Regions from separate parts of the Brevundimonas sp. RM1 genome, predicted to be linked through region 2. Evidence: predicted binding sites of a transcription regulator. Region 2 holds the regulator's gene; the other holds the start of a gene.
What was found. Region 2 encodes HrcA, which represses chaperone genes, less so after heat shock. Its sites were predicted from a motif close to GTTAGCANTCNNNNNNNNNGANTGCTAAC; they were not measured.
Positions count from the first base shown of each region.

Region 1: a site for HrcA is predicted at 7,291-7,319, ahead of groES (co-chaperone GroES). Genes of this name have one in related genera too.

Region 1 covers NZ_JBRERY010000002.1:263,045-277,415, forward strand. Annotated here, with positions in the region: gene ACU5AP_RS03230 (M28 family metallopeptidase) at 1-354, opposite strand, end outside; gene ACU5AP_RS03235 (NAD(P)/FAD-dependent oxidoreductase) at 427-1,641, opposite strand; gene greA (transcription elongation factor GreA) at 1,689-2,171, shown strand; gene ACU5AP_RS03245 (leucyl aminopeptidase) at 2,184-3,824, opposite strand; gene ACU5AP_RS03250 (LysR substrate-binding domain-containing protein) at 4,214-5,158, shown strand; gene groL (chaperonin GroEL) at 5,251-6,897, opposite strand; gene groES (co-chaperone GroES) at 6,954-7,241, opposite strand; gene ACU5AP_RS03265 (hypothetical protein) at 7,480-7,959, shown strand; gene ACU5AP_RS03270 (ion channel) at 8,018-8,485, opposite strand; gene ACU5AP_RS03275 (DUF4260 domain-containing protein) at 8,600-8,989, opposite strand; gene pgi (glucose-6-phosphate isomerase) at 8,986-10,590, opposite strand; gene ACU5AP_RS03285 (hypothetical protein) at 10,741-11,217, shown strand; gene ACU5AP_RS03290 (thioredoxin family protein) at 11,289-11,963, opposite strand; gene ACU5AP_RS03295 (protein-disulfide reductase DsbD family protein) at 11,987-14,194, opposite strand; gene ACU5AP_RS03300 (OmpA family protein) at 14,299-14,371, opposite strand, start outside.
Region 2 covers NZ_JBRERY010000002.1:76,497-90,867, reverse strand. Annotated here, with positions in the region: gene pnp (polyribonucleotide nucleotidyltransferase) at 20-2,248, shown strand; gene ACU5AP_RS02350 (hypothetical protein) at 2,405-2,779, opposite strand; gene rph (ribonuclease PH) at 2,847-3,572, opposite strand; gene ACU5AP_RS02340 (GNAT family N-acetyltransferase) at 3,617-4,171, shown strand; gene hrcA (heat-inducible transcriptional repressor HrcA) at 4,168-5,262, shown strand; gene grpE (nucleotide exchange factor GrpE) at 5,259-5,885, shown strand; gene ACU5AP_RS02325 (dienelactone hydrolase family protein) at 6,020-6,925, opposite strand; gene ACU5AP_RS02320 (alpha-ketoglutarate-dependent dioxygenase AlkB) at 6,999-7,646, opposite strand; gene dnaK (molecular chaperone DnaK) at 7,933-9,840, shown strand; gene dnaJ (molecular chaperone DnaJ) at 10,032-11,237, shown strand; gene dapB (4-hydroxy-tetrahydrodipicolinate reductase) at 11,234-11,983, shown strand; gene ACU5AP_RS02300 (BLUF domain-containing protein) at 12,063-12,464, opposite strand; gene dut (dUTP diphosphatase) at 12,513-12,962, opposite strand; gene coaBC (bifunctional phosphopantothenoylcysteine decarboxylase/phosphopantothenate--cysteine ligase CoaBC) at 12,980-14,203, opposite strand; gene ACU5AP_RS02285 (S-type pyocin family protein) at 14,337-14,371, shown strand, end outside.

The DNA of each region.
Region 1 (14,371 bases), 190 kb from region 2:
GGATGAGACGATGACGTCCTTGGCGCGCTGCAGTTCGGTCGTGCGGCCGTTGGCGGAAACGCTGATGGCGGCGGGACCGTCCTGGCTGGTGCGGCTGACCTGGGCCACCTGCACCCACGATCCGTTGGGGCCGCCGGGCTCTAAGCCCAGCGCCTGAAACTGCTGCGACAGCCATTCGACGGTGCGGTCTTCGCCGGGCGTGACCGGGGCGCGGCCTTCGAATTCATCAGACGCCAGGACGCGCGTGGCCTCGTTCAGTCGGGCCGGGTCGACGCGGCCGGTCTGGGCGAGCGCGGAGGTCGAACACATCAGGACGGCGATCAGGCCGACGGCGGCGGAACGGGCGAGGGTCATGGGCGGGCTCAGCTCTTGAACGATTTGCGCCACGCTGCCCCCTGAGGGCGCCGCTGTCGACCCTGAAAGGCCTCAGCGCCCGTTCAGCCAGGCGCGCACGCCGTCCGCCGCGACGACGCCTGAGGCGAAGGAGGCTTGGAGCAGATAGCCGCCGGTCGGCGCCTCCCAGTCCAGCATCTCGCCCGCGGCAAAGACGCCGGGCCGCGTCTTCAGCATCAGCCGGTCGTCCACAGAGTTCAGCGCCACGCCTCCGGCCGAGGAGATGGCGCGGCTTAGACCCTGCACCCCGGTCAAGGTCAGGGCGACGCCCTTGATCCGTGCGGCCAGTTCGGCCGGGTCTGCGGGCAGCGGACCGCCTTCACGCAGCAGGGCGACAGAGGCGGCGTCCAGCCGCGCGGCCTTGCGCAGCCAGTTCGACAGGCTGTCCTTGCCGCGCGGTTTCGACAGACGCTGAGCGAGGGCTTCGACGCTCAGATCGGGCCGCAGGTCGAGCGTCAGCACGGTCGATCCGTCGCGCTCCACCGCTTCGCGCAGACCGGCGGACAAGGCGTAGACGCCGCCGCCCTCGATCCCATAGGCGGCGATCATGGCCTCGCCGCGCACGGTGCGGTCGCCGTGCATCAGGGCGACGCCTTTCAGCGGCGTTCCGGCGAAGCGGTCGCGGAAGTTCGGCGACCAGGCGACGTCGAAGCCGACGTTGGCGGGACGGAAGACGGCCACCTCGGCGCCCGCCTTCTCCAGCGTCGGAACCCATGCGGCGTCGGACCCCAGCTTCGCCCAACTGGCGCCGCCGAGGGCCAGAACGACGGCGTCCGCGCGTTCGATCCGCTCGCCATCGGGCGTGTCAAAGGTCGGAGCCTCGCCCTGCCAGCCGGTCCAGCGCGAGCGGGTGCGGACCTCGACGCCCAGACCCTCCAGCCGCGCCAACCAGGCGCGCAGCAGGGGCGAGGCTTTCATCGCTTTCGGGAACACCCGTCCGGATGAACCGACGAAGGTCGGCTGGCCCAGCCCCTCGACCCATTCGATCAGATCGGCGGGCGAAAAGGCGTCCAGCCAGCCCTTGATGCGCGCCTGTGCGGCGGCGTCATAGCGGTTCAGGAACGGCTCCAGCGGCTCCGAATGGGTCAGGTTCAGCCCGCCGCGCCCGGCCATCAGCAGCTTGCGCGCGATCGAGGGCATCCGCTCATGGACGACGACGCGCAGGCCCGCCTGAGCCAGACGTTCGGCGGCCATCAGTCCGGCGGGACCGGCGCCGATCACGGCGACTGTTGCGGGGGCGGAGGTCATCGACGCCTTCCTAGCGGGAATGTCCGCCGCGGCCTATGCTGGCCAACATGAGCGTCGCCTTTACACGGGAAGAAGATCTGGAAGCCACGGCGGCGGACCTGCTGGACCGGCCGATCTCGCCCCATCCCAACCTCGTCACGCCGCAGGGGCTGGCCCAGATCGAGGCCGAGCTGGCGGCCGCGCGCGCGGCCTATACGGCGGCTCAGGCGGCAGGCTCCATCGAGGCCGATCGCACCGCCATGGCGCGGGCGACGCGCGACCTGCGCTACTGGTCGGCGCGCCGGGGCACGGCCCAGCTGGTCGAGGCGCCGCCGGACGGCAAGGTCCGTTTCGGCGACACGGTGACGATCGAGCGCGAGGACGGCCGCACCCAGTCCTGGCGCATCGTCGGCGAGGACGAGGCCGACCCGTCCAAGGGCAGCGTCAGCCACGTCTCGCCCCTGGCCCGCGCCCTGCTGGGCAAGCGCGAGGGGGATGAGGCGACGGTCGCGGGCCAGTCGGTCGAGATCGTCGCCATCAAGGAAGGTTGAGAAGGGGCGGCCTCAGTAGCCGCCCGTTCCCTTCTCCTTCGTCACCGGCTGGAAATCGCGCACGAAGCGTTCCAGCAGGCGGACGCTGTAGCCCGCCGATCCCGCCGGTTTCACGTCGTTGGCTGCGCCGAAGGCCATGTTGGCGATGTCCAGATGCGCCCAAGGCGTCTCAGGGCGGGCGAAATAGCCGATGAAGTGGGCGCCCGTGCCCGCGCCCGCCCCGCCGTCGCCCGAGTTCTTGATGTCGGCGATGGTCGAGGAGGTGGCCCGCACATAGGAGGGGTGCAGCGGCAGGCGCCACAGCGTCTCTCCGGTGGCGTCGCCCGCCGTCTTCAGCTGGTCGGCCAGGGCGTCGTGGCGGCTGAACAGGCCCGCATAGTCATTGCCCAGGGCGCCGCCGACCGAGCCGGTCAGGGTGGCCACGTCGACGATGGCGGCGGGGTTCAGGGTCGTGTCGGCCCAGACCACGGCGTCGGCCAGGACCAGGCGGCCTTCGGCGTCGGTCGAGATGATCTCGATGGTCTTGCCGTTCATGGCGGTCAGCACGTCGGCGGGGCGGATGGCGCCGCCGTCGGGCATGTTCTCGGCCAGGGCGGCGACGGCGACCACGTCCACCGGCGCGCCGGACTTGGCCAGGGCCAGGACCGCGCCGACCACGCTGGCGGCGCCGGACATGTCCATCTTCATATTGCCCATATTGGCGCCGGGCTTGATGGAGATGCCGCCGGAGTCGAAGGTGATGCCCTTGCCCAGCAGGGCGATCGGGCCGTCGTTGGACGCGCCCTGGCCGCGATAGCGCACGGCCAGCAGGCGCGGCGGGCGGTTGGAGCCCTGGCCGACGCCCAGCAGGGCGCCCATGCCCAGGCGCTGCATGGCGGGCACGTCCAACTCGGTGATCTCGACCCCCGGCACGCCGGCGAAGGCGACGCGGGCGCGTTCGACGAAGCTTTCCGGATAGATGATGTTGGCCGGTTCGTTGGACACGTCGCGGGTCCAGGCCATGGCTTCGATCAGGGCGGCGCCGCGACGGTGGTGCGCCTGGGCGCCCGATGCGTCATCGGCGACGACGGTCAGGGCGCCGGGCGCCGGACGGTCGCGGCCGGTGGTGACATAGAGGTCCGAGCGATAGTGGCCGATGCCCAGGCCGGTCGCCAGCTCCGACGCCAGATCAGCCGACAGGCCGGAGGTCACGGCCGTCAGGGCGCCGGGCTGGCTGTTCAGGGCGCGACCCGCGACGATCCCGGCGGTTTGAATGTCTGCGGCCTTGGGCGCTTCGCCCAGGCCGATGACCAGGATGCGGTCCCAGCCGCCGACGCCATGCAGGCTCAGCGTCTGGCGCGCCTTGTAGTCGAAGCGGGCGGCGGTCAGGGCCGAGGCGATCGTCTGACGCGTCGCGACGTCCAGGGCGGCGCCGCGCGCGGCCAGCTCGGCCTCCGACGACAGCGGCAGAACCAGGGCGCCCGACGGGGCGGCCGATGCGGCGAAGGTCACGGCGCGCGTCTGGGCCGGAGCGGCGCGGGCGGGCCAGTCCGAACGCTCGGCGGCGGGCGCGGCGCGGCGCGACTGGGCCTCGGCCGGAACGGCGACGCTTAGACCGGCGGCGGCGATCAGCGCGGCTGCGGCGAAGGACGGAATACGGGTGGTGCGGCGCATCGATCAGGGCCCCCTCTGTGACGATGAAGGCGCCTTTATGGGCGGGGGCGCCGCGCGGGGGCAACCGCTCCGCTGACGGAAGGACGCCGGGCGCGACGCCTTGTCGCGCTTGTCGCGCGCTTGGGGTCGCGCCCGGCGCAGCGGCGGCCGTCAGCAGGCCGCCCGACGCGGGGGCGTCGGGCAGGGTCGGGCCCTGAGACGGACATCGCCGGTTTCGCGGCGTGAAAGGCGGTGGGCGTCAAGCAAGGCTCCGATCCAGCCCCACGCGGGTTCCTTATGAGTGCGGTGAATGTCTTCCATTGTTCGTCCTCCTTTCTGAGATCAACAGAATGGCGCATGGTGGCGGCTGTCACAAACGAGACGACGGCGTTCATCCATAAGGCTAGCTTATGTCTGATCCTCTTTCCCGCATCCCGGTCGACGCGCTTCGCGTGTTCGAGGCGGCGGCGCGTCTGCTCAGCTTCACCCGCGCGGCCGAGATTCTGGGCATGAGCCAGGCGGCGGTCAGCTGGCGTATCCGCGATCTGGAGCAACGGCTGGAGCGGCCCCTGTTCACGCGCGGCACGCGGCAGGTGGCCCTTACGCCCGAAGGCGAGCGCCTGGCCACGGCGGCGACCGAGGCGATGACCCTGCTGCGTCGCGCCGTGGCCGAGGTGGTCGAGACCGACCAGGGCGTGCTGGCCGTCACGACGCTTCAGACTCTGGCGACCCAGTGGCTGGCGACGCGGCTGGGGTCTTTTCAACTGGCCAACCCCGACCTGGCGGTGCGGGTGGACACCAGCCCGGTCCTGTCCAGCCTCAGCGCGGACGGGTTGGACGTGGCGCTGCGCTTCGGTTCGGGCCGCTGGCCCGGACTGGAGAGCCGTTTCCTGATGCCGGCCGTCTTCACGCCCGTCTGCACCCCCGCCATGCGCGATCGGCTGGATCTGAAGACGCCTGCTGATCTGAAACGCGCCCATCTGGTCGGAGAGCCGGAGGAGTGGGCGGCCTGGTTCGCCGCCGCCGGGGTGGCGCCCGCCGACGCCGCCCCGTCGCCGCGTCTGACGGCCGACAATCAGGCGATGGAGGTGGCGGCGGCGCTGGGCGATCAGGGCGTGGCCCTGGGTTCGCCCATCCTCTACGGCCGCGAGATCGAACGGGGACTTCTGGTCCGGCCGTTCAAGGAGACCGTCGCCCTGGCCGAGGGCTATTGGCTCTGCTACCCGCCCGGCCGCCGCCTGACCCCCAAGATCGCCCGCTTCCGCGACTGGGTGCTGGACACGGCGCGGAACGACCCGGCGGTGGTCGAGGGCGCGCGGCTGGCGGGGCGTGAAGTCGGGGAGGCGGGTGAATAGTCCTTCATCGTCTCGATGAAGAAGGAAAAGAAAAGGGCGGGATCCTTCGATCCCGCCCTTCCGTCGTTTGAGCTTTGAGAAGCCGGACTTCCTTAGAAGTCCATGCCGCCCATACCGCCCATGCCGCCCATGTCGGGGGCGCCGCCGGCCGAGGCCTTCTTCGGCGCGTCAGCGATGGCGGCTTCCGTGGTGATCATGATGCCGGCGACCGAGGCGGCCGACTTCAGAGCCGAACGGACGACCTTGGCCGGATCGATCACACCCATCTGGACGAGGTCGCCGTACTCTTCGGTCTGGGCGTTGAAGCCGAACGAGGCGTCGGTCGAGTCCATGACCTTGCCGACCACGATCGAACCTTCGACGCCAGAGTTCTCGGAGATCTGACGGATCGGAGCCTGCAGGGCGCGGCGCACGATGTTGATGCCGGCGTTCTGATCGGCGTTAACGCCCTTCAGATCGATCAGCTTCTTGGAGGCTTGCAGCAGGGCCACGCCGCCGCCCGGGACGATGCCTTCATCGGCAGCGGCGCGGGTCGCGTTCAGGGCGTCGTCGACGCGGTCCTTCTTTTCCTTCACTTCGACTTCGGTCGAGCCGCCGACGCGCAGGACGGCGACGCCGCCGGCCAGCTTGGCCAGACGCTCTTGCAGCTTCTCACGGTCGTAGTCCGAGGTGGTGTCCTCGATCTGACGCTTGATCTGGCCGACGCGAGCCTCGATGCCGTCCTTCTCGCCCGAACCTTCGACGATGGTGGTGTCGTCCTTGGTGATGGAGACCTTCTTGGCCTTGCCCAGCATGTCCAGGGTGACGGTTTCCAGCTTGATGCCCAGGTCTTCAGAGATGACCTGGCCGCCCGTCAGGATGGCGATGTCTTCCAGCATGGCCTTGCGGCGGTCGCCGAAGCCCGGAGCCTTGACGGCGGCGACGCGCAGGCCGCCGCGCAGCTTGTTGACCACCAGGGTGGCCAGGGCTTCGCCTTCGATGTCCTCGGCGATGATCAGCAGGGGGCGGCCCGACTGAACCACGGCTTCCAGCACCGGCAGCATGGGCTGCAGCGAGGTCAGCTTCTTCTCGTGGAGCAGGATGAGGGGCTCTTCGAGGGCGACCTCCATCTTGTCCGGGTTGGTGATGAAGTAGGGCGACAGGTAGCCGCGGTCGAACTGCATGCCTTCGACGATGTCGACGGTGGTTTCAGCCGTCTTGGCTTCTTCGACCGTGATGACGCCTTCGTTGCCGACCTTGGCCATGGCCAGGGCGATCAGCTCGCCGATTTCAGCGTCGCCGTTGGCCGAGATGGTGCCGACCTGGGCGATTTCCGAGTTGTTGGAGACCGGCTTGGAGATGGTCTTCACTTCGTCCAGGGCCACGGCGACGGCCTGGTCGATGCCGCGCTTCAGGTCCATCGGGTTCATGCCGGCGGCGACGGCCTTGAGGCCCTCTTGCACGATGGCCTGAGCCAGGACGGTGGCGGTGGTGGTGCCGTCGCCCGCGTTGTCGTTCGCCTTGGAGGCGACTTCGCGGATCATCTGGGCGCCCATGTTCTCGAAGGCGTCTTCCAGCTCGATCTCTTTGGCGACCGAAACGCCGTCCTTGGTCGAGCGCGGGGCGCCGAACGACTTCTGGATCACGACGTTGCGGCCCTTCGGACCCAGGGTCACCTTGACGGCGTCAGCCAGGACGTTGACGCCCTTCAGCATCTTGTCGCGGGCGTCGGTGTTGAACTTTACGATTTTAGCGGCCATGCGGGCTGCTCCTATCTATAAGATTTTAAATCAGAAACCGGAAACCGAGGCGCGTCTTACGACAGCACGCCCAGGACGTCGGATTCCTTCATGATGATCAGGTCTTCGCCGTCGATCTTCACTTCGCTGCCCGACCACTTGCCGAACAGGACGCGGTCGCCGGCTTTCAGCTCCAGGGCGACGAACTTGCCGTCTTCGTCACGGACGCCGGGGCCCACGGCGACGACTTCGCCTTCCTGGGGCTTTTCCTTGGCCGTATCGGGGATGATGATCCCGCCCTTGGTCTTGGATTCTTCTTCAACGCGCTTGACCAGCACGCGGTCGCCGAGCGGACGAAACGCCATCTGAGTAACTCCCGTTAGGATGTTGGTTCCAGCCCTCGGAGCCCACGACTTTGGCAGTCGCCCTCCCCGAGTGCTAACGACCGGGGAGTTAGGCAGGGGGAGGGGGGGCGTCAAGGGCGATGCGGCCTGAAATCGGCGCCCAGATGAAGCGAAAATGAACGACCGCCGCCGAGGTCGTTCAGACAGGCGCCGCTAGAAGGGGGACAACGGATCAACCGGCTTTCGAAAGGAGCCCGCCATGAAGACCCTGTTCAAGATCGGCGCCGGCGCTATCGCCCCTGCTCTGGTTGTGACGATGCTGGCTTCGACCCCGGCTGCGGCCCAGCATTATCGCGACCGCGATCGCGACAACACCGGCCGTGACGCCGTCCTGGGCGCCGTGGTCGGCGGCGTCGCCGGCGCCCTGATCGGCCAAGGCGACGGACGCTATGTCGCGGGCGGCGCCTTGGCGGGCGCGGCGCTGGGCGCGGCCTCGTCCTCGAAAAACGACGACTGTGGCTACTACCGCGGCGGCCGCTGCTATCGAAACCAGGGCCACTGGGAGCGCGAGCACGGCATCAACAGCCGCGACGGCTATTACAACGGCCGTTATGAGCGCAACGACGGACGCTATTACCGCGACGGCCGCTATTGGCGGAACCACGGCGAATGGCGCAGCTATCAGAACCGCCGCGACCGCGATCGTGATCGCGACTACCGCTACGACCGCCGCTGGTAAGCGGGGATGAGATGAGGAAAGGCTCGGCCGCACGGCCGGGCCTTTTTTCACGGGCGGCCTATTCGAAGCCGCTGCCGCGTTCGGCGCTCGGCAGAAGTCGTCCCATGACCGTGACGAAGAAGGCCACGGTCCAGCCCAGAAGAATGGCGCCGTTGATGCCTTCGATCGCGCCTAGCAGCTTCCATTCCGGATCAATGGAGGCGTCGCCGTAGCCGATGGAGCCGTAGCTGATGGACGAGAAATAGACGGCTTCGCGTAGATCGGGCACGGCTTCCAGCAGGTAGAAGAGGGCGGCGTAGCTCCAGATCTCCAGCCCGTGGATGACGAAAAGGCCCAGCACCAAAGTCACCGTATAGAGGGCGCCGCGCGTGGACAGGGGGTTGAGGCGGACCGCTGCCGGAGCCGGACTTTCGCGCGCTTCCAGGGCGGCCAGCACGCGACCCAGGCAGAGCAGTCCGATCGCGTGCGTTCCCACGGTCAGCAGCACCATGGCGGTGGCGACCGTCAACTCCAGCATCATGTCCATGGTCGTTTCGCCGTGTGTTGCGCGATCACACCTTAGCATCGGCGGCTTGTATCACGGAACCGGGCTTCCGACGGCGGCCTATCTGGAGAGAGCGGCCGCGCGCATTAGCGGTCTCTACTGATCGACCTGCGCCGCGCGCCTGGCGGGACCGATCAGACCAAGGTGGGTGAGGCCGAAGGCTTCAAGCGACTTGAGCCCATAGCCGAGCGCGCGGTCGAACCCGATGTGCGCCAGCCAGATCAGGCTGAGGGCGGTCGCCAAGGGCGCGGCGGCCAGCAGGCCCGCGCTCGCCAGCGCCAAGGGTCCGATCAGGCTGTGCGCCAGATTATAGGCCCATGCGCCTGCGCGCGGACCCGCCAGATAGCCGGCGAAGGAGAGGTCAGGAGCCAGGAAGAGAACGGCGAACAGCGCCCAGCTCTGGCCGAAGCGGCTATAGGCCAGGGCGGCGAGGACGAGCAGGGCCAACCCCTCCAGCCGCTGCCAGGTCGGGGCGACGACGGTCACGCCGTCAGCCGCCGCAGCAGGTCCGCCGTGGAGGGGTCGAGGTCCGCCGAGGGCGCGCCTGCGGCGGCGTCCTTCAGCAGGGCCTTGGCCAGAACCTTGCCCAGCTCCACGCCCCATTGGTCGAAGCTGTTGATGTCCCACAGGACGCCTTCGACGAAGGTCTTGTGCTCATAGAGGGCGATCAGGGCGCCGAGGGTCTGGGGCGTCAGCCGCTCCATCAGAATGGCGGTCGACGGTCGATTGCCGGGAAAGGTCTTGTGCGGCGCCAGGCGGTCGGCTTCGTCCTCGGAGGCGCCGGATGCGATCAGCTCGGCGCGGGCCTGGGTTTCGGTCTTGCCCTGCATCAGGGCCTGGGCCTGGGCCAGGGCGTTGGACCATAGATAGGTCGAGGGCGTTTCCTCGCAGGTGCGGGCCACGATGATGAACTCGACCGGCACGACCTGCGGCCCTTGATGCAATTGCTGGAAGAAGGCGTGCTGAGCGTTGGCACCCGGCTCGCCGAAGATGACGGGGCAGGTCTGGCGGCCGACGGGCGCGCCGTCGCGTCGCACCTGCTTGCCGTTCGATTCCATCTCAAGTTGCTGCAGGAAGGCGGGCAGGCGGCGCAGGTCGTGGGCGTAGGGGGCGATGGTGCGCGCCGGGCGGTGCAGGGCGTCGACGTTGTAGATCTCGGCCAGAGCCAGAAGCACTGGCGCATTCCTCTCCAGCGGGGCCTCGAGGAAGTGGCGGTCCAGGGCGGCGGCGCCGTCGAGGAAGCCCTGGAACGCGTCCCAGCCCAGGCCGATGACGCAGGACAGGCTGACCGCCGACCACAGGGAATAGCGCCCGCCGACCCAGTCTCGGAACGCAAAGGTGCGGCCGCAGCCGAACGCCGTCGCCTTTTCCGGCGCCGCGGTGACGCCGATGAAGTGTTTCGCCATCCCCTCGGCGGGCAGGGCGGCGGCCAGCCAGGCCTTGGCGGCCTGGGCGTTCAGCAGGGTCTCCTGAGTGGTGAAGCTCTTGGAGACGACGATCACCAGGGTGGTTTCAGGATCCAGCCCGATCAGGGCCTCGGCCATGTCGCGCGGGTCGATGTTGGCGACGAAGCGCAGGTCGATGGCCGGGTCCAGAGGCCGCAGGGCGTCCCAGATCAGGCGCGGTCCCAGATCGGAACCGCCGATGCCGATATGGAGCACCGTCTTGAAGGGGCGTCCGCTCGCGCCTGTTTCATTCCCGGACCGCAACGCTTCGGCGTAGGCTTTCATCTCGGCGCGCACGGCCTCGACTTCGGCTGAGACAGGTTCTTCTAGGGCGCGGAAGTCGGCGCCGTCCGGCGCGCGCAGGGCCGGGTGCAGCACGGCGCGGCCTTCGGTCAGATTGACCGCCTCGCCGTTGAACAGGGCCGCGCGGCGGCCTTCGACGTCGCAGGCGCGGGCCAGGTCCAGCGCGGCTTTCAGGCCCGCGTGGGTCCAGCTCTGTTTGGACAGATCGATGTGCAAGCCGGCCATGTCCAGCGTCAGCCGCGCCAGCCGGTCGGGGTCGGCGGTGAATTGATCCTGGATTCGCGCATCCGCGTCCCGTCGGGCGGCGGCCTCGAGTTCGGCCCAGGCGGCGTGCGGCATTGTCGTCTCCCCATGGCGGTCCCGGCTTTTGGCCCGGCGCTTGCAAGCTCTGGTTTACGGCTCAGGCCGTGAAGAGTTCAATCCAAGACTGGGTCAACAAGGATTTCCTGGCGGAAGTCCGCCGTCTCGGTCCCTTGTGAAAGGCACGCCATGTCCTGCGGAATAGCTCTCGCCGTCGCCCTGATGCTGGCCGACCCCGCGGTCGCTGAAGCCGCCGCCCTGCCGCCGGCGGCCCCGGCCGCACCGGTTTCGGTGGCCCAGGAGCCTCTGTTCGCCGATCTGGCGGCCCGTTCGGGCGCCCTGAAGACCATCGTCGACGGCTGGCTGGCCTCGGGCGAGGCGGACAAGGCCGGCTTCTTCACCGGCGCGGCCTATGGAGCGTTCAAGACCCAGGCGACGGACCTGGCCCAGCGCGACATGCAGGGTCATCTGGTCCTCAAGGAGCGCGGCACGGACAATGATCTGAAGTGCATCCTGCGCGGCATCTCGGAAGACATTCCGGTCAAGGTCGCGGCTCTGGAAGGCGCGTCTGACGCAGCTGCGCGCAAGCTGGCCCTCGACGAGCTGTCCTATCTGCTGAACGACAACGTCGAGGTCATCACCTCGCCGCCTCAACCTGAGGCCTAGCCTCGGCTTGAGGTTTGGTTGCTTGGCCCATCGCGCTTCGCGCGACTTGAGGCTCTGCTTGGAAGGGACGCTCAGCCCTCGATCGTCTCAGGGTATTTGATGGCGCAGCCGTAAGGCGCAGCGTAGGCGGTCTGGAGCGCGCGACCGGCCTTGGCGTCGGCCAGAGCGGCGCGGACGAAGTTGTTGGCTCCGTCCAGATCCTCGACCTTATTGGTCGGCCGGTCGTCGATGCCGCCGACGTAGATCAGCCGTCCCTCGGGATCGATGATGCGCATGTCGGGCGTGGTCTTGGCGTCGTAGCGTTTGCCGACCTCGCCGGTCGGGTCGAGCAGCAGGTGGGTGAAAGCGGCCTGGTGCTTGGCCTTCCAGGCCTGCGCCTCCTCGCCCTCGACGAAGCCCTGGGTTCCCGGCGCCGAGGAGATGATGGTCAGCCAGACCACGCCGTCGGCGGTCGCCTCGCGCTGCAGGGCCTGCATGGCGCCGGTGTAGTGCTTCTTCACGAAGGGACAGCCTTCGTTGGTCCACTCCAGCACCACCGTCTTGCCGCGGAAATCGGCCAGGGAGCGCTGCTGTCCCTCGGCGTCGACCAGGGTGAAGGCCGGGGCCGTTTCGCCGGGCGCGGGCGCCTCGGTCGCTTCGGGCGCGACGACGGCGGTTTCGGACCGTTCAGGCGATGCGGCGGGCGGCTGCTGGCAGGCGGCGAGCAGCAACAGAGAGGCGGAGGCGGCGGTCAGCAGGCGGAACATGGCGGTCTCCTCGGGGTGATAGGTCAGCGGGCGGCGGCGTCCTTCAGGGCGTCGATGACGACGCCTTCGGTCAAGAGTTGAGGCAGGATGCGCGGCTCGGGCCGGCCCGGCGCATAGACAAGGTAGAGGGGCACGCCCGAGCGGCCGTGGCGTTGCAGTTCGGCGGTGATGGCGTCGTCGCGCCGCGTCCAGTCGCCGACCAGATAGACGGCGTTCGCCTGTTCCAGCGTCTCAGCCGTACGGGCCGAGGACAGGGCCGTGCTTTCGTTCACCTTGCAGGTCACGCACCAGTCGGCGGTGAAGTTGACCAGGACCGGGCGCCCTTCGGCCAAGGCGGCCTTCACCGCCTGTTCGGACCAGGGCTGGGACGGCAAATGGGTCGAAGCGCCTGCGCTGTCCGGGGCGGCGGGCGCGGCGCGCCCCGCCAGGACGCCGAAGCCCAGGGCCGCGATCAGGGCCATCAGGGCGGCGGCGCCCGCGGCCCGGCCCTTGCCGGATGCGGCGGCCTGGCTTCGGCCATAGAGCCACAGCGCCAAAGCCAGCAGCAGCCCGGCCCCGAACAACAAGGCCAGGGCGTCAGAGGTCTGGCGGCCATAGACCCAGGCCAGCCACAGGGCGGCGCCGTACATGGGGAAGGCCAGCAGATTGCGTAAGCTCTCCATCCACGGGCCGGGTTTCGGCAGACGGGCCAGCAGGCGCGGATTGAGGCTGATCAGCACATAGGGCAGGGCCAGGCCCAGCCCCAGCATCAGGAAGACCGCCAGGGCCATCGGCCAGGGCATGAATAGGGCGGCGCCGAGCGCAAAAGCCATGAAGGGGGCGGTGCAGGGCGCAGCGACGATCACCGCCAGCACCCCGGTGAAGAAGGCGCCCGCCGCGCCGGGCAGGCGCGACAGCGGGCCGTGCCCGGCGCCTTGAAGGCCTGCGCCTACATGGAAGACGCCCGACAGGTTCAGCGCCACCGCCAGCATCAGTAGGGCCAGAGCCGCCACCACGCCCGGCGATTGCAACTGGAAGCCCCAGCCCAGAACCTGACCGCCCGCGCGCAGGGCCAGCAGCGCGCCCGCCAGAAGCAGGAAGGTCGCCAGCACTCCGGCCAGGAAGGCCAGACCGTCGCGGCGCGCCTCGGCCGGTTCATGGGCGGCGCGGCTGAGCGAGGCCGCCTTCATCGCCAGGATGGGGAAGACGCAGGGCATCAGATTCAGGATCAGACCGCCCAGCAGGGCGAACAACGTCGCCTTGACGAAGTCGGACAGGTCGGTGGCCGAAGCGTCCGCCTGCGCGCCCTCGCCGTCGCCGATCGCGCCGTCGCCCGTGACGCCGGTCAGGGCCGCGCCCGGCTCGGCCGTGATCTCCCAGGCGCCCAGATCGGTGGACAGGACGCCGCCGATCGGTCCGTTCAGACCGTTGGTCGCCAGGCCGCGCCCGGCGGCGACGGTCAGGGTCAGGCCCTGCGGCCCGCGTTCGCCCGACTGGGCGGCGGCGTGGTCGATCACCCCGCCCTCGAACGGATAGAAATAGGCCCACTTCGGCGCCGCGCCCGCCAGCGGGCCGCCGCCGGCCGTCAGGGTCAGCTTTCCGTCGACCAGGGCGGCGCGGGCGTCGATGCCGGCGGGGCGGGGGGCGCCGGCGACCACGTCCTGAACCGCCTGGCCGAAGCGCGCGTCCAGCGGCGCTGCGCCCTCGCGCACCGCCAGATCCAGCGTGAGGTCGAGGTCTTCGGGTACGCACATCTCGTCGCTGCAGACGTAGAAATGGGCGGTGACGCGCAGCGGCAGGCTGCGTCCTGGCGGCGTGTTCGCTGGAATCTCGATCGGCACGGGCAGGAAGACCGTGTCCGAATAGCCGTAGTTCATCAGGCTCTGCAGGCGCTGGCGCTCGGGCAGGGGCCACAGGATGTCGCCGGGCGTCAGCGCGTTCGGCAAGGCCCAGGTCAGGGTCGTCGGCCCGCCGGAATCGCCCTGGTTGCGCCAATAGGTGTGCCAGCCGGGCTTGATCTTCTGGCGGATGGCGAGGACGGCGGTCGAGCCGGGCGTGGCCCAGGCGCCCATGGCGACCAGTTCGGCCTCGATGCGTTCGGTGCGTTGGGGGCCGGGCGCGACGGCGGCCTTGGGGGCGGCTCCGGCGGCCAGGGCGTCGCGCAGGGCCGCCTCGGACGCGGGCGCGGATGGGGACGCCGCCGCCGGAAGGGCGAAGGCGAACCAGGTCAGCAGAAGAAACAGGATGCGCAAGGACGACGCCGGGAACAGGACCAGGGAAAGGCGCGACCTTAGACCCTCAAGCCTCGCCTATCCACGGCCCGCGACGGCGGGCCGCAGTCGGCCGTCTGGGTGCGTCAGCGCGGGGCGACGACCTCGATCAGCACCTCGGTGCGGCGCCGCAGGGGATCGTTGACGCCGCCGACCACG
Region 2 (14,371 bases):
GGGAGACGAAAGACGAAACATGTTCGATATCAAACGCAAGACGATCGAGTGGGCCGGACGCCCCTTGACCCTCGAGACGGGCCGCATCGCCCGTCAGGCCGACGGCGCCGTGCTGGCGACCTATGGCGAGACCGTGGTCCTGGCCACCGTCGTCTACGGCCGTCAGCCCAAGCCGGGCCTGGATTTCTTCCCCCTGACGGTCAACTACCAGGAAAAGACCTTTGCGGCCGGCAAGATCCCGGGCGGCTACTTCAAGCGTGAAGGCCGTCCGACCGAGAAGGAGACCCTGGTCTCCCGCCTGATCGACCGCCCGATCCGCCCCCTGTTCGTCAAGGGCTTCAAGAACGAGACCCAGGTCATCGTCACCGTGCTGCAGCACGACCTTGAGAACGATCCCGACATCCTGGGCATGGTCGCCGCCTCGGCCGCTCTGACCATCTCGGGCGTGCCCTTCATGGGCCCGATCGGCGCCGCGCGCGTCGGCATGATCGACGGCGAGCTGGTGCTGAACCCGGCCATCGACCAGATGGGCGAAAGCGCCCTGGACCTGGTCGTCGCGGGCACGCAGGACGCCCTGATGATGGTCGAATCCGAAGCCAAGGAGCTGTCGGAAGAGAAGATGCTCGAGGCCCTGATGTTCGCGCACGCGGGCATGCAGCCGGTTATCGACGCCATCATCGATCTGGCCGAGCACGCCGCCAAGGAGCCGTTCGACTTCCAGGCCGAAGACCACTCGGACGTGGTCGCCTCGATCAAGGCGCTGGTCGGCGAAGAGATCAAGGCCGCCTACGCCCACCCGGGCAAGTATGACCGCCGCTCGGGCGTCGACGCCGCCAAGAAGAAGGCCGCCGAGGCCCTGGTGAAGACCGACGAGAAGCCGGAAGGCGTCGACTCGTCCAAGTTCTCGGCCGCGTTTAAGGAATGCGAAGCCGACGTCCTGCGTCGCGACATCATCGAGAACAGCCACCGCGTCGACGGCCGCGCCCTGGACAAGGTCCGCGCCATCGTCTCGGAAGTCGGCGTCCTGCCGCGCACCCACGGTTCGTCGCTGTTCACGCGCGGCGAAACCCAGGCCCTGGTCGTCGCCACCCTGGGCACCGGCGAGGACGAGCAGTACATCGACAGCCTGACGGGCACCTACAAAGAGTCCTTCCTGCTGCACTACAACTTCCCGCCCTATTCGGTCGGTGAAGCGGGCCGCATGGGCTCGCCGGGCCGTCGCGAAATCGGCCACGGCAAGCTGGCCTGGCGCGCCATCCGCCCGATGCTGCCGTCGAAGGAAGACTTCCCCTACACCATCCGTCTGGTGTCGGAGATCACCGAGTCCAACGGCTCGTCCTCGATGGCCACGGTCTGCGGTTCGTCGCTGGCCCTGATGGACGCCGGCGTACCGCTGGCCCGTCCGGTCTCGGGCATCGCCATGGGTCTGATCCTGGAGCCGTCGGGCGAGTTCGCCATCCTGTCGGACATCCTGGGCGACGAAGATCACCTGGGCGACATGGACTTCAAGGTCGCGGGCACCTCGGAAGGCATCACCAGCCTTCAGATGGACATCAAGGTCGCCGGCATCACCAAGGAAATCATGCAGCAGGCTCTGACGCAGGCTTCGGCCGGTCGTCTGCACATCCTCGACGAAATGTCGAAGGCGATGGAGGCTCCCCGCGCCGAGCTGGGCGAGTTCGCGCCCAAGATCGAATCCATCAAGATCGCGGTCGACAAGATCCGTGAAGTGATCGGTTCGGGCGGCAAGGTCATCCGCGAGATCGTGGAAAAGACCGGCGCCAAGATCGACATCGGCGACGACGGCACCATCAAGATCGCCGCCAACGAGCAGGAAAAGATCGAAGCCGCCAAGGCCTGGATCCAATCCATCGCCTCGGAGCCGGAAGTCGGCACCATCTACACCGGCAAGGTCGTGAAGGTCGTCGACTTCGGCGCCTTCGTGAACTTCTTCGGCGCCAAGGACGGCCTGGTCCACGTGTCCCAGATCGCCCTGGAACGCGTCGCCAACCCGGCCGACGTCCTGTCGGAAGGCCAAGAGGTCAAGGTCAAGTTCCTGGGCTTCGACGATCGCGGCAAGACCAAGCTGTCGATGAAGGTCGTCGATCAGGAAACCGGCGAGGACATCACCGACAAGATCAACGCCGAGCGCGCTGAACGCGGTGAAGCTCCGCTGTCGGAAGACACCGGCGGCCGTCCCAAGGGCGACCGTAACGGCGGCGACCGCGGCCGTCGCCGTCGCGACTAAGCCTCGGCGTTATCGCTGAACTGAAGAAGGCCCCGGCGGAGCGATCCGCCGGGGTCTTTTTTGTGCGCTATCGCTCGCGACGCGGTCGCGCGCTGTTTGAGCGCGCTTGAGGCGATACAGAACGCGGCGTCATCCCTCTCCCAACAGGAGAGGGAGCTAGCCCTTGCACTCTTTCGGCGGGGTTTCGCCGTCGCGGGTCCACATCGCGCAGGAACGATCGATCTCGCCCTGGATCACGTCGCAGGGGTTGGAAGCGTGGCAGGGCGGGCGGGTCGCGGGGCTGACGGTGATGCAGCGCTGGACCAGGCGGGCCGAAGCCGCTTCGCCTAGGGTCTCAAGGCAGGGCCGGTCGTCGATCGGAACCGGCTGGGGCGCCATGTCCGGGCCTTCGGGCAGGCGGGCCTCGGGCTCGCGGGCGGGGGAAGGCGCGGGCGTCGGGGCCGGCGCGGAGGCCGCCGGCTCCGGGCGCGGCTGGCAGGCGGCGAGCAGGCCGCCGAGGATCAGGCAGGCCAGAAGGGGCGGTCGGGTCATGCGGGGCTCCGGGATCGGGGTTCGCCTTTGCAACGACGATGGCCCCGATCCGGCTCCGCGAAAAGCCTTATCGGCGGGCGGCCTCGACGGCGGCGCGCTGCAGGGCGAACAGTTCGGTGCAGCCGATTTCGGCCAGTTCGAACAGGCGGTCGAACTCGGCCCGGCTGAAGCCGCGCTTCTCGCCGGTGGCCTGGATTTCGACGATCTGGCCCGCGCCGGTCAGGACGAAGTTGCTGTCGGCCTCGGCGGTGGAGTCTTCCTCATAGTCGAGGTCCAGCACCGGCAGGTCGTTGAACACGCCGCAGGACACGGCCGCCACCTGATCCAGGATCGGATCGGTCGTCAGCACGCCCTCGTCCTTGAGGTAGTTGAGCGCCGAAGCCATCGCCACCCAGGCGCCGGTGATGGAGGCGGTGCGCGTGCCGCCGTCAGCCTGGATCACGTCGCAGTCGATCAGCACCTGACGCTCGCCCAGCGCCTTGAGGTCGACCACGGCGCGCAAGCTGCGGCCGATCAGGCGCTGGATTTCCTGGGTGCGGCCCGACTGCTTGCCGGCGGCGGCTTCGCGGCGGCCGCGCGTGTGGGTGGCGCGCGGCAGCATGCCGTATTCGGCCGTGACCCAGCCCTGGCCGGTGTTGCGCATCCAGCCCGGCACCTTCTCCTCGATCGAGGCCGTCGCCAGCACCTTGGTGTGGCCGAAGGACACCAGGCACGAGCCCTCGGCGTAGCGGTTGACGCCGGTTTCCAGCGTGACGGTGCGGAGTTGTTCGGGGGTGCGTTCGGACGGGCGCATGGGAATTCCTTGGAAGCGGGATGGCGCGTGCTTATCCTGAAACCATGAGCCTGTCCCGCCCTGACCCGTCTGTCGTGCGTCTTCGTCCGGCCGTGGCCGCCGACGCCGCGATCCTGGCGCGCTGGGACACGGCGCCGCATGTCGTCGCCTGCCTGACCGACGACCCCGACCAACACGAGGCCGCCGACTGGGACGAGGAGCTGGCTGCGCAGTCCGACGTCTTCCGCTACTTCATCGCCGAGGTCGACGGCCGTCCGATCGGCGCCATGCTGGACATCGACCCGGCGGGCGAGCCCAACGGCTATTGGGGCGAGATCGAGCCGAACCTGCGCGCCCTCGATATCTGGATCGGCGAGGCCGACGCCCTGAACCGGGGCTATGGCGCGCAGATGATGACCCAGGCGTTGGACGCCTGTTTCGCCAGGCCGGGTGTCGAGGCCGTGGTGATCGATCCGCTCAACTCCAACACGCAGGCGCATCGTTTCTATCAGCGGCTGGGCTTTCGGCCGGAGGGGCGACACGTCTTCAACGGGACGGACGACTGCCTGGTCCATCGCCTGACCCGCGCGGACTGGGCGGCGCGGAGGATGACGGCATGAGCCTGCTGCATCCCTCGCCGGGCCTGGCGACGCTGGACGCGCGGGCGCGCGACATCTTTCGGCGGGTGGTCGAGAGCTATCTGGAGACGGGCGAGCCGGTGGGGTCGCACACCCTGTCGCGCGCCGGGCTGGACCTGTCGCCCGCTTCGATCCGCAACACCATGCAGGCGTTGACGCAGGCCGGGCTGCTGGCCTCGCCGCATACATCGGCCGGGCGGGCGCCGACCCATGCGGGCCTGCGGCTGTTCGTGGACGGCCTCTTGGAAGTCGGCGACATCGGCCAGGAGGAGCGGCGCGAGATCGACGCCCGGCTGGCCGTTCTGGGCGCCAAGGGCGGCGGCCGCAATGTCGAAGAGGCGCTGGATGCGGCCTCGTCCCTGCTGTCGGGTCTGGCGGGCGGCGCGGGCATCGTCGCCAGCCCGGTGCGCGAGGCGGGGGTGCGCCATGTGGAGTTCGTGGCCCTGGGCGGCGGACAGGCGCTGGCCGTGCTGGTCGCCGACGACGGGGTGGTCGAGAACCGGCTGATGAACCTGGCGCCGGGCGTCACGCCTTCGACCCTGCAGGAGGCGTCGAACTTCCTCAGCGCCCGGCTGAAGGGCCGTCCGCTGGCCGAGGCCCGGCATGAGATGAAGGCCGAGATGGAGGCCGCCCGGCGCGATCTGGACGCCGCCGCCGCCCGCCTGGTCGAGGACGGGCTGGCGGCCTGGAGCGGCGGCGCGGGCGGCGCAGGCCACGACCGCAACCTGATCGTGCGCGGGCGCGGCAATCTATTGCAGGACGCCCGCGCGGCCGAGGATCTGGAGCGGGTGCGCGTCCTGTTCGACGATCTGGAGCAGAAGGAGCAGTTGATCGGCCTGCTGGACGACGTCGGCGCGGCTCAGGGCGTGCGCATCTATATCGGCGCGGAAACGCGACTCTTTTCGCTTTCGGGTTCCGCCGTGATCGCGGCGCCCTATATGTCGGGCCGGCAGCGGGTGCTGGGCGCCATCGGCGTCATCGGACCCGCGCGGTTGAACTACGCCCGTGTCATCCCGTTGGTGGACTATACCGCCCGGGTGCTGGGCCGGATTCTGGACGGACAAGAGACGTGAACGACATCAACGACGAGACCCGGGATCAACTCGAGCAGGACATCAAGGAGTCCGAGGCGGATGCTGCGGCGGAAGGCGCCGACGGCGACATGGCTGTGGTCGACGCCCTGATCGCCGAGCGCGATCAGTGGAAGGACCGCGCCCTGCGCGCCGTGGCCGAGGCCGAGAACGTCAAGCGCCGCGCCGAGACGCAGCAGAACGACGCCCGCGCCTACGCCATTCAGCGCTTCGCCAAGGATCTGCTGAGCGTGGCCGACACCCTGGAGCGCGGTCTGGCGACGGCGCCGAAGGATGCGGACGGTCCGGCGGCCGCCATGGTCACGGGGCTGGAGCTGACGCAGAAGTCCCTGCTGTCGGCCTTCGAGGCCAACGGCCTGACCCGCGTCGATCCGGCGCCGGGCGACGCCTTCGATCCGCACCTGCATCAGGCGATGATGGAGCAGCCTTCGGACACCGTGCCGGGCGGGGCCGTCATCCAGACGCTGCAGCCGGGCTACGCCCTGTTCGGCCGCACCGTGCGCGCGGCCATGGTGGTGGTCGCGGCCAAGGGCTCGGGCGCCGCGGCGGGCGGCGCCTATGCGGACCCGAACACGACCGGCGGGAATTTCGACGCCAAGGCCTGATGGTCTTCGCACGCTGAAACGAGGACGGCCCGGCGCAGACGCGTCGGGCCGTTTTTCTTTGCTTGGCTTCCCGCACCGCGCTTGCGGCCAAAGCACTGGGCCCCGGCGTCCGCCGGGGCGAGCGGAAGGAAGGGTCAGTTCTTCAATCTCGTATCGAACAGCGCCAGCAGCCGCCGCCAGCCGTCCCTCGCATCCGCCTCGCGGTAGGATGCGCGATAGTCGGCGTGGAAACCGTGCGGGGCGTCGTCGTAGAGGACGATCTGGCTGTCGTTCCGGCCGGCGGCCTTCAGGGCGTCGTTCATCGCCTTGACCGTGTCGTTTGGAATGCCGCTGTCTGCACCGCCGTAGAGGCCCAGCACGGGGGCTTTCAGCTCGCCCGCCAGGTCGATGGGCCAGGGGCGGCCCGCCGTCTTCTGTTCGTCAGTGGCCGTGGCGGCGGGGGACAGGCGGCCGTACCAGGCGACCCCGGCGTCCAGCGTCGGGAAGCGGGCCATGGCCTGCCACACCACCTTGCCGCCCCAACAGAAGCCGGTGATCCCGACCTTGTCGGCCTTGGCCCAGGGCTGGGCCCCGATCCAGTCCAGCGTGGCGCCGATGTCGCCCATCACCTGGTCGTAGCCGGCGGCGGCGACGATGCGCTGGATCGCCTGCATGTCGCTGAGCGGGGCGGGATCCTGGACGCGAACGAAGAAGGCGGGGGCCACGGCCGCATAGCCCGCCTTGGCCAGGCGGCGGCAGACGTCGCGGATGTATTCGTGCACGCCGAAGATCTCGGACACGACGATGACGACGGGGAAGGGGCCGGCGCCTTCGGGTCGGGCGACATAGGCGGGCAGGGCGAAGCCGTCGGGCGCCGGATAGGCCGCGTCGGCCGTGATCAGGCCCGCCGTGTCGGTGGCGATCGGCTGGGCCGACTGGCTGAGGGCGGCGGGAGCGTAGGCGGCGAAGAACAGGCCGCCCGCCGTCGCTGCGCCCAGGCTGCGGCGGCTGGGGGCGATCTGGTCGGGGCTCAGGCCCTCGGGCCGGGTGATCAGGGTCATCTCGGGTCTCCGGTCGGCGCTGTGGAAGGCGTGACAGTGCCCCGGCTTTTTGTGCGCCGTCGAGTCTTTCCGCCTATCCCGCGACCCTCAGGGTCAGGTTGACCCGCCCGCCGCCGGGCAGCAGCCGCGACGAGCCCGCCAGCAGTCGGTCGATCCCGTGACGCGCCAACCGCGCTGGGCCGGTCAGGGCGCAGACGTCGCCGGAGGCCAGGCGCACGGCGGCGGTCGCGCCGCCCTCGGCCGGGCCGATGCGGAACACCGCCGTGTCGCCCAGGGAGATCGACAGCACGGGCGCCGTCAGATCGCGCTCGTCCCGGTCCTGATGCAGCCCCATCTTCGCCTCGCCCTGATAGAGGTTGACCAGACAGGCGTCGGGCGGCGTGGGCCAGCCGGTCAGGGCGTCCCACAGGCCCAGAAGCCGGGGCGGAATGGCGGGCCAGGGCGCGCCGGTCACCGGATGGGTCGGCTGATAGCGATAGCCTTCGCGGTCCGACACCCAGCCCAGGGCGCCGAAATTGCTCATCCGCACCGAGAAGGGCCGCCCGCCCGGCGTGACGGGGCGATAGAGGGGCGCCGCCTCAAGCCCTCGCCGCACTTCGGCCAGCAGTTCGGCCTGTTCAGCGGCGTCCAGCAGGCCGGGCCACAGGCGAAAGCCGGGCAGGGCGGTCGGCGCTTCCCTCAGCTCTTTTCTGGACGGTTGCGGGCTGTTTTGCGGGATCATCGGCCGAATTTAGCGGCGCCGGGCCGCCTTGTCCGCCATAAGGCGCGGAATCTGGCCGGAACCGGGCGGAAGGCCTTGCAGCCCCTGCGGTCTTTCCCATATCCGAGCCAATCCGGCGATAACCCCCTTTTCGTTAGGGGTTTGTCCGCCGACCCCATCCACCGCCGAACCGGGCGTCGTCCGGCGAGGCAAAATCTCAAAAGCCCAACTGGGGGCGGTCACGCGCGGCGCTTGATTTTCCGAGGCCGCCGCATCGCCCGCCGCAAGGAGTGAAAAAGACAAGCCCATGGCCAAGATCATCGGCATCGACCTCGGCACGACCAACTCGTGCGTCGCCGTCATGGACGGCAAGAACCCCAAGGTCATCGAAAACGCCGAAGGCGCCCGCACCACCCCGTCGGTGGTCGCGATCCAGGACGGCGGCGAAATCCTCGTCGGCCAGCCTGCGCGCCGTCAGGCGGTGACCAACCCCGCCAACACCTTCTTCGCCATCAAGCGCCTGATCGGCCGCAACTATGACGATCCGGTGGTGGCCAAGGACAAGGGCATGGTGCCCTTCGAGATCGTCAAGGGCCCGAACGGCGACGCCTGGGTCCAGGCGCACGGCAAGGACTATTCGCCCCAGCAGGTCTCGGCCTTCACCCTGGGCAAGATGAAGGAGGCCGCAGAGGCCTATCTGGGCGAGAAGGTCACCCAGGCCGTCATCACCGTTCCGGCCTACTTCAACGACGCCCAGCGTCAGGCGACCAAGGACGCCGGCAAGATCGCCGGTCTGGAAGTCCTGCGCATCATCAACGAGCCGACCGCGGCCGCCCTGGCCTATGGCCTGGAGAAGAACGACGGTCAGAAGATCGCCGTCTACGACCTGGGCGGCGGCACCTTCGACGTCTCGATCCTGGAGATCGGCGACGGCGTGTTCGAGGTGAAGTCGACCAACGGCGACACCTTCCTGGGCGGCGAGGACTTCGACCTGCGTCTGGTCGACTACTTGGCTGACGAGTTCAAGAAGGAGCAGGGCGTCGACCTGCGCCAGGACAAGCTGGCCCTGCAGCGCCTGAAGGAAGAGGCCGAAAAGGCCAAGAAGGAGCTGTCCTCGACGACCCAGTACGAGGTCAACCTGCCGTTCATCACCATGAACGCCTCGGGCCCGCTGCACCTGAACATCAAGCTGTCGCGCGCCAAGCTGGAAGCCCTGGTCGACGACCTGGTTCAGCGCACCATCGAGCCCTGCGCCAAGGCGCTGAAGGACGCGGGCCTGAAGGCCTCGGACATCGATGAAGTGGTGCTGGTCGGCGGCATGACCCGCATGCCGATGGTTCAGGAAGCCGTGAAGAAATTCTTCGGCAAGGAGCCGCACAAGGGCGTGAACCCCGACGAGGTCGTGGCCCTGGGCGCCGCCGTTCAGGCGGGCGTGCTGCAAGGCGACGTCAAGGACGTGCTGCTGCTGGACGTGACTCCGCTGACCCTGGGCATCGAGACCCTGGGCGGCGTGTTCACGCCCCTGATCGAGCGCAACACGACGATCCCGACCAAGAAGGCCCAGGTCTTCTCGACCGCTGACGACAATCAGTCGGCCGTGACGATCCGCGTCTTCCAGGGCGAGCGCCCGATGGCCGCCGACAACAAGGTGCTGGGTCAGTTCGACCTGATGGGCATTCCGCCCGCGCCGCGCGGCATGCCGCAGATCGAGGTCGCCTTCGACATCGACGCCAACGGCATCGTCCACGTGACGGCCAAGGATAAGGCGACGAACAAGGAGCAGTCGATCCGCATCCAGGCCAACGGCGGCCTGTCGGACGCCGACATCGAGAACATGGTCAAGGAAGCCGAAGCCAACGCCGCGGCCGACAAGGCCCGCAAGGAGCTGGTCGAGGCCCAGAACGGCGCCGACAGCCTGGTCCACTCGACCGAGAAGGCTCTGGCCGAGCACGGCGACAAGATCGACGACGCGACCAAGGCGACCATTCAGTCGGCTCTGGACGATCTGAAGTCGGCCAAGGACGGCACGGACCCCGAGGCCATCCGCGAGAAGACCAACACCCTGGCTCAGGCCTCGATGAAGCTGGGCGAGGCCATGTACGCCGCCCAGCAGGGCGGGGCCGACGGCGCCGCTGAAGGCCAGCCCGCCGACGACGGCGTGGTCGACGCCGAGTTCGAGGAAGTCTCGGACACGGACGAGAAGAAGGACGCCTAAACCGGCGCCCCGCTGATGTTCGGCCCCGCTTGCCAGACGGCAGGCGGGGCCGTTTCATGAAACTTGCATCATTCGACCGGGCGCCCATGTCATCAGGCAGGCCGTCGGTCATCCGCGAACGGAGCGCCTCCAGATCAAGAGAGGCCGAACAGAACCCTGGCGCGGCGGGAAAGTAAGAGGACGAACGCCTGATGGCGCAACGTGACTATTACGAGATTCTGGGGGTCGAGCGGACGGTCGATGCGGCCGTGCTCAAGAGCGCCTATCGCAAGCTGGCGATGGAGCATCACCCCGACCGCAACGGCGGCTCCGAAGAGTCCGTGGCCCGCTTCAAGGAAATCTCCGAGGCCTATACCGTCCTGTCGGACGAGCAGAAACGCGCGGCCTATGACCGCTTCGGCCATGCGGGCGTGGGCGGCGGCGCGGGCGGGGGCAATCCCTTCGGCCAAGGCGGCCAGGGCTTCCACGACATCAATGACATCTTCTCCCAGGTCTTCGGCGACGCTTTCGGGGACGCGTTCGGCGGCCGGGGCGGCGGCGGACGCCAGAACCACGGGCCGCGTCGCGGCTCGGACCTGCGCTACGACCTCGAGATCACCCTGGAGCAGGCCTATAAGGGCGCCGAGGTCGAGATCGCCATCCCGACCCTGATGACCTGCGAGGTCTGCGACGGCTCGGGGGCCAAGGCGGGCACCAAGCCGACCATCTGCAACACCTGCGGCGGCGCCGGGCGCGTGCGCCAGGCCAACGGCTTCTTCCAGGTCGAGCGCACCTGCCCCCGCTGCGGCGGCTCGGGCGAGATGATCGCCGACCCCTGCACCACCTGCCGGGGCCACGGCCAGGTCCGCAAGACCCGCAAGCTCAGCCTCAAGGTGCCGGCGGGCGTGGATGACGGCTCGCGCATCCGCCTGTCGGGCGAGGGCGAGGCCGGCCAGCGCGGCGGGCCGCGCGGCGACCTCTATGTCTTCCTGTCGGTGCTGCCGCATGAACTGTTCGAGCGCGACAACCTGGACCTGCTGGTCACGGTGCCGGTGCCGATGACGGTGGCGGCCCTGGGCGGCATCGTCGACGCCCCCTGTCTTGTTTCCGACGCCTGCGACGGCAAGTGCAAGGCGGCGGTCGAGGTGCCTGCGGGCGCCCAGACCGGCAAGACCGTCCGCATCAAGGGCAAGGGGATGCCGCACCTGAACGGGCGCGGCCGCGGCGATCTGGTGGTCGAGCTGTTCGTGGAGACGCCGACCGATCTGACCGCGCGTCAGAAGGAGCTGCTGTCCGAACTGGCCGCCTCCCTGGGCGAAACCCAGACGCCCCGCAACACCAGTTTCGCGGGCAAGGCCAAGCGTTTCTGGGCCGACATCCTGGGCGGCGACGCCGATAATCCGAAAGAGACCGCGTGAGCGACATCTTCCACGCCGGCATCTCCGGCGCCAGGGGCCGCATGGGCCGCGCCGTTTCTCAGGTTCTGGACGCCCGCGAGGACGTGGTGGTGGCCGCCCGTTTCGATCGCGGCGAGACGGTCGATCTGAAGCTGTGCGACGTCATCATCGACTTCTCGACGCCCGAGGCTTCGGTCGCCCTGGCCAAGGCTTGCGCTGCTGCGGGCGGACCGGCGCTGGTCGTCGGCTCGACCGGCCTGACGCCCGAGCAGGAGGCCGAGATCGAGGCCGCCGCCGATAAGATCGCCATCGTCATGAGCGGCAACTTCTCCCTGGGCGTGAACATCCTGATCGGCCTGGTCGAGCACGCGGCCCTGCGGCTGGATGCGCGCGACTGGGACATTGAGGTGCTGGAGACCCATCACCGGCGCAAGGTCGACGCTCCCTCGGGCACGGCCCTGATGCTGGGCGAGGCGGCGGCCAACGGCCGTGGCCGCGACCTGAAGGAACTGCGCAGCGCCCCTTACGACGGCATCACCGGCCCGCGCGAAACGGGCAAGATCGGCTTCGCCTCCCTGCGGGCGGGCGGGGTGATCGGCGACCACACGGTCATGTTCGCTTCGGAAGACGAGATGCTGACCCTGTCGCATTCGGCCATGGACCGCAGCCTGTTCGCCAAGGGCGCCGTGGCCGCCGCCGCCTGGGTGCGCAACCGTCGCCCTGGTCTCTACGACATGCAGGACGTGTTGGGCTTCCGTCAGGCTTGATGCCGGGGGGGCGCTGGCGCGCCCCTGAGTTATCGCTCGCCGCGCAGCGGCTCGCTGCTTGAGCGCAACGTCCTTCCGGTCAGGCGGGTTCGGCCAGAAGGGCGCCCATGGCCGCGCGCCAGGCGCCCAGATCGTTGGAGCGGCTGTCGATCAAGCGGCGGAGCGCTTCGCACCGGCCACGCGCCGGCGCCGTCATGCCCCAAGCCGGGAAGGCGCGGCGCTCGATCTGGCCACGAGCGACGACCTCGATTTCTTCATGACGCTCATCGAAATGCAGATGGAGCATCAGAATATCCAGAGCTGTCGGCGTTCCTTCGAGAACCTGCACGAACACGCCGTCCTGCAGGGTCAGCGCGCCGGTGATGCCGTTGCGAGCGTTCAGGAAGGCGGCGATATGGACGATGTCCGTCATCGCCGACGCCTCCTCCTCCGGGGCCAGTCGCGAGCGGCTGCAATAGACGAGCTGGTCCAGCGTGTTCATGGCGATCACGCTAGACCATTATCTACGGGTGTGAAAGCAAAGTCGCGGTCAACGTCCGGTTGAGCCGAAGCCGCCGGCTCCGCGTGCGGTCTCGTCCACCGCCTCGACCTCGATCATTTGCGCCTGTTCGTATCGGGCGATGACCATCTGGGCGATGCGGTCGCCGCGCTTGATCTCGAACGGCAGCTCGCCGAGGTTGATCAGGATGACCCCGACCTCGCCGCGATAGTCGCTGTCGATGGTGCCGGGCGAATTGGGCGCCGAGATTCCGTGCTTCAGCGCCAGGCCCGAGCGCGGGCGCACCTGGGCCTCATAGCCGGGCTCCAGCGCGATCTTCAGGCCGGTGGGGATCAGCTTGCGTTGACCCGGCTCCAGCACCACGGTCTCGCCCTCGCCGAGGGCGGCGCGCAGATCCATGCCGGCCGAACCGGGGGTCTCATAGGCGGGCAGGGCCAGGCCCTCGGCGTGGGGCAGGCGTTCGACGCGGATGACGGTCATGTCGGGGAGGGTCTCTCTCAGGCCTTGAAGTGATCGGCGATGCGCAGGGCCAGCTTGCGCGCCACCTCGGTCTTGGACTGGCGCGGCCAGGGTTCGGCGCCATTCTGGGTGAACAGGGTCACGGCGTTGCCGTCCGAGCCGAAGACCTCGTCGGACACGTCGTTGCCGACGATCCAGTCGCACCCCTTGCGCGACAGCTTGGCGCGGGCGTTGGCCTCTAGGTCGCTGGTCTCGGCGGCGAAGCCGACCACCAGTTTCGGACGGCGCGGACCGGGGGCGGAGACGCCCGCCAGGATGTCGGGGTTCTCGATCAGGGCCAGGGACGGCGGACCGCCGGGCTTTTTCTTGATCTTGCCCGAGGCGACGCCGTCCACGCGCCAGTCGGCCACGGCGGCGCTCATCACGGCGATGTCGGCGGGCAGGGCGGCCTCGACGGCGGCCTTCATCTCAGTGGCGGCCTCGACCCAGACGCGGGTCACGCCGACGGGCGCGTCCAGCGCCACCGGGCCGGAGATCAGCGTCACTTGCGCGCCCAGTTCGGCCAGGGCGGCGGCGACGGCGTAGCCCTGCTTGCCGCTGGAGCGGTTGGTCAGGCCGCGCACAGGATCGATGGGTTCAAAGGTCGGTCCGGCGGTGACGACGGCGGTCTTGCCGGCCAGCGGGCGGCCGTCCGGTCCGGCCAGCAGGCGGCCGATCGCGTCGAAGATGGCGGGCGGCTCGGCCATGCGGCCCGGTCCGAACTCGCCGCAGGCCATGACGCCGTCGTCCGGCCCGACCACGGCCATGCCGTGAAAGCCGTCGAAGCCTTTCAGCCGCGCGACATTGGCCTGAACCGCCGGGTGCAGCCACATGCGCACGTTCATGGCCGGGGCCAGCAGCACCTTCTTGTCCGTGGCCAGAAGCGTGGTCGAGGCCAGGTCGTCGGCCATGCCGTTGGCCGCCTTGGCGATCAGCCCGGCCGTGGCGGGCGCCACCACCACCAGATCGGCCCAGCGCGACAGCTCGATATGGCCCATGGCCGTCTCGTCTTCCGGCATGAACAGAGCTTGCCGCACCGGATGGCCGGTCAGGGCCGCCAGCGACATGGGGGTGACGAACTCGGCCCCGGCCTTGGTCAGGACGGTCATGACCTCGGCGTCCGCCTTCTTGAGCAGGCGGATCAGCTCCAGCGCCTTATAGGCGGCGATGCCGCCGCCGACGATCAGCAGAACCTTGCGGCCGGAAAGCGAGGGTGCGGTCATGCGGAAATCTGTAGCCGCGTCGCGTGACGGCGTCGAGACAAAGCGGTCTGGTTGGTGCGGGTGTAAATGGAACATTGTCGGAACAAAAATCTTGTGCCTAACTGTGTTCGACGGAATGTCGGGAGGGGTTTCCATGCGGATGCGGGTGACGGCGGCGCTGGCCGCGAC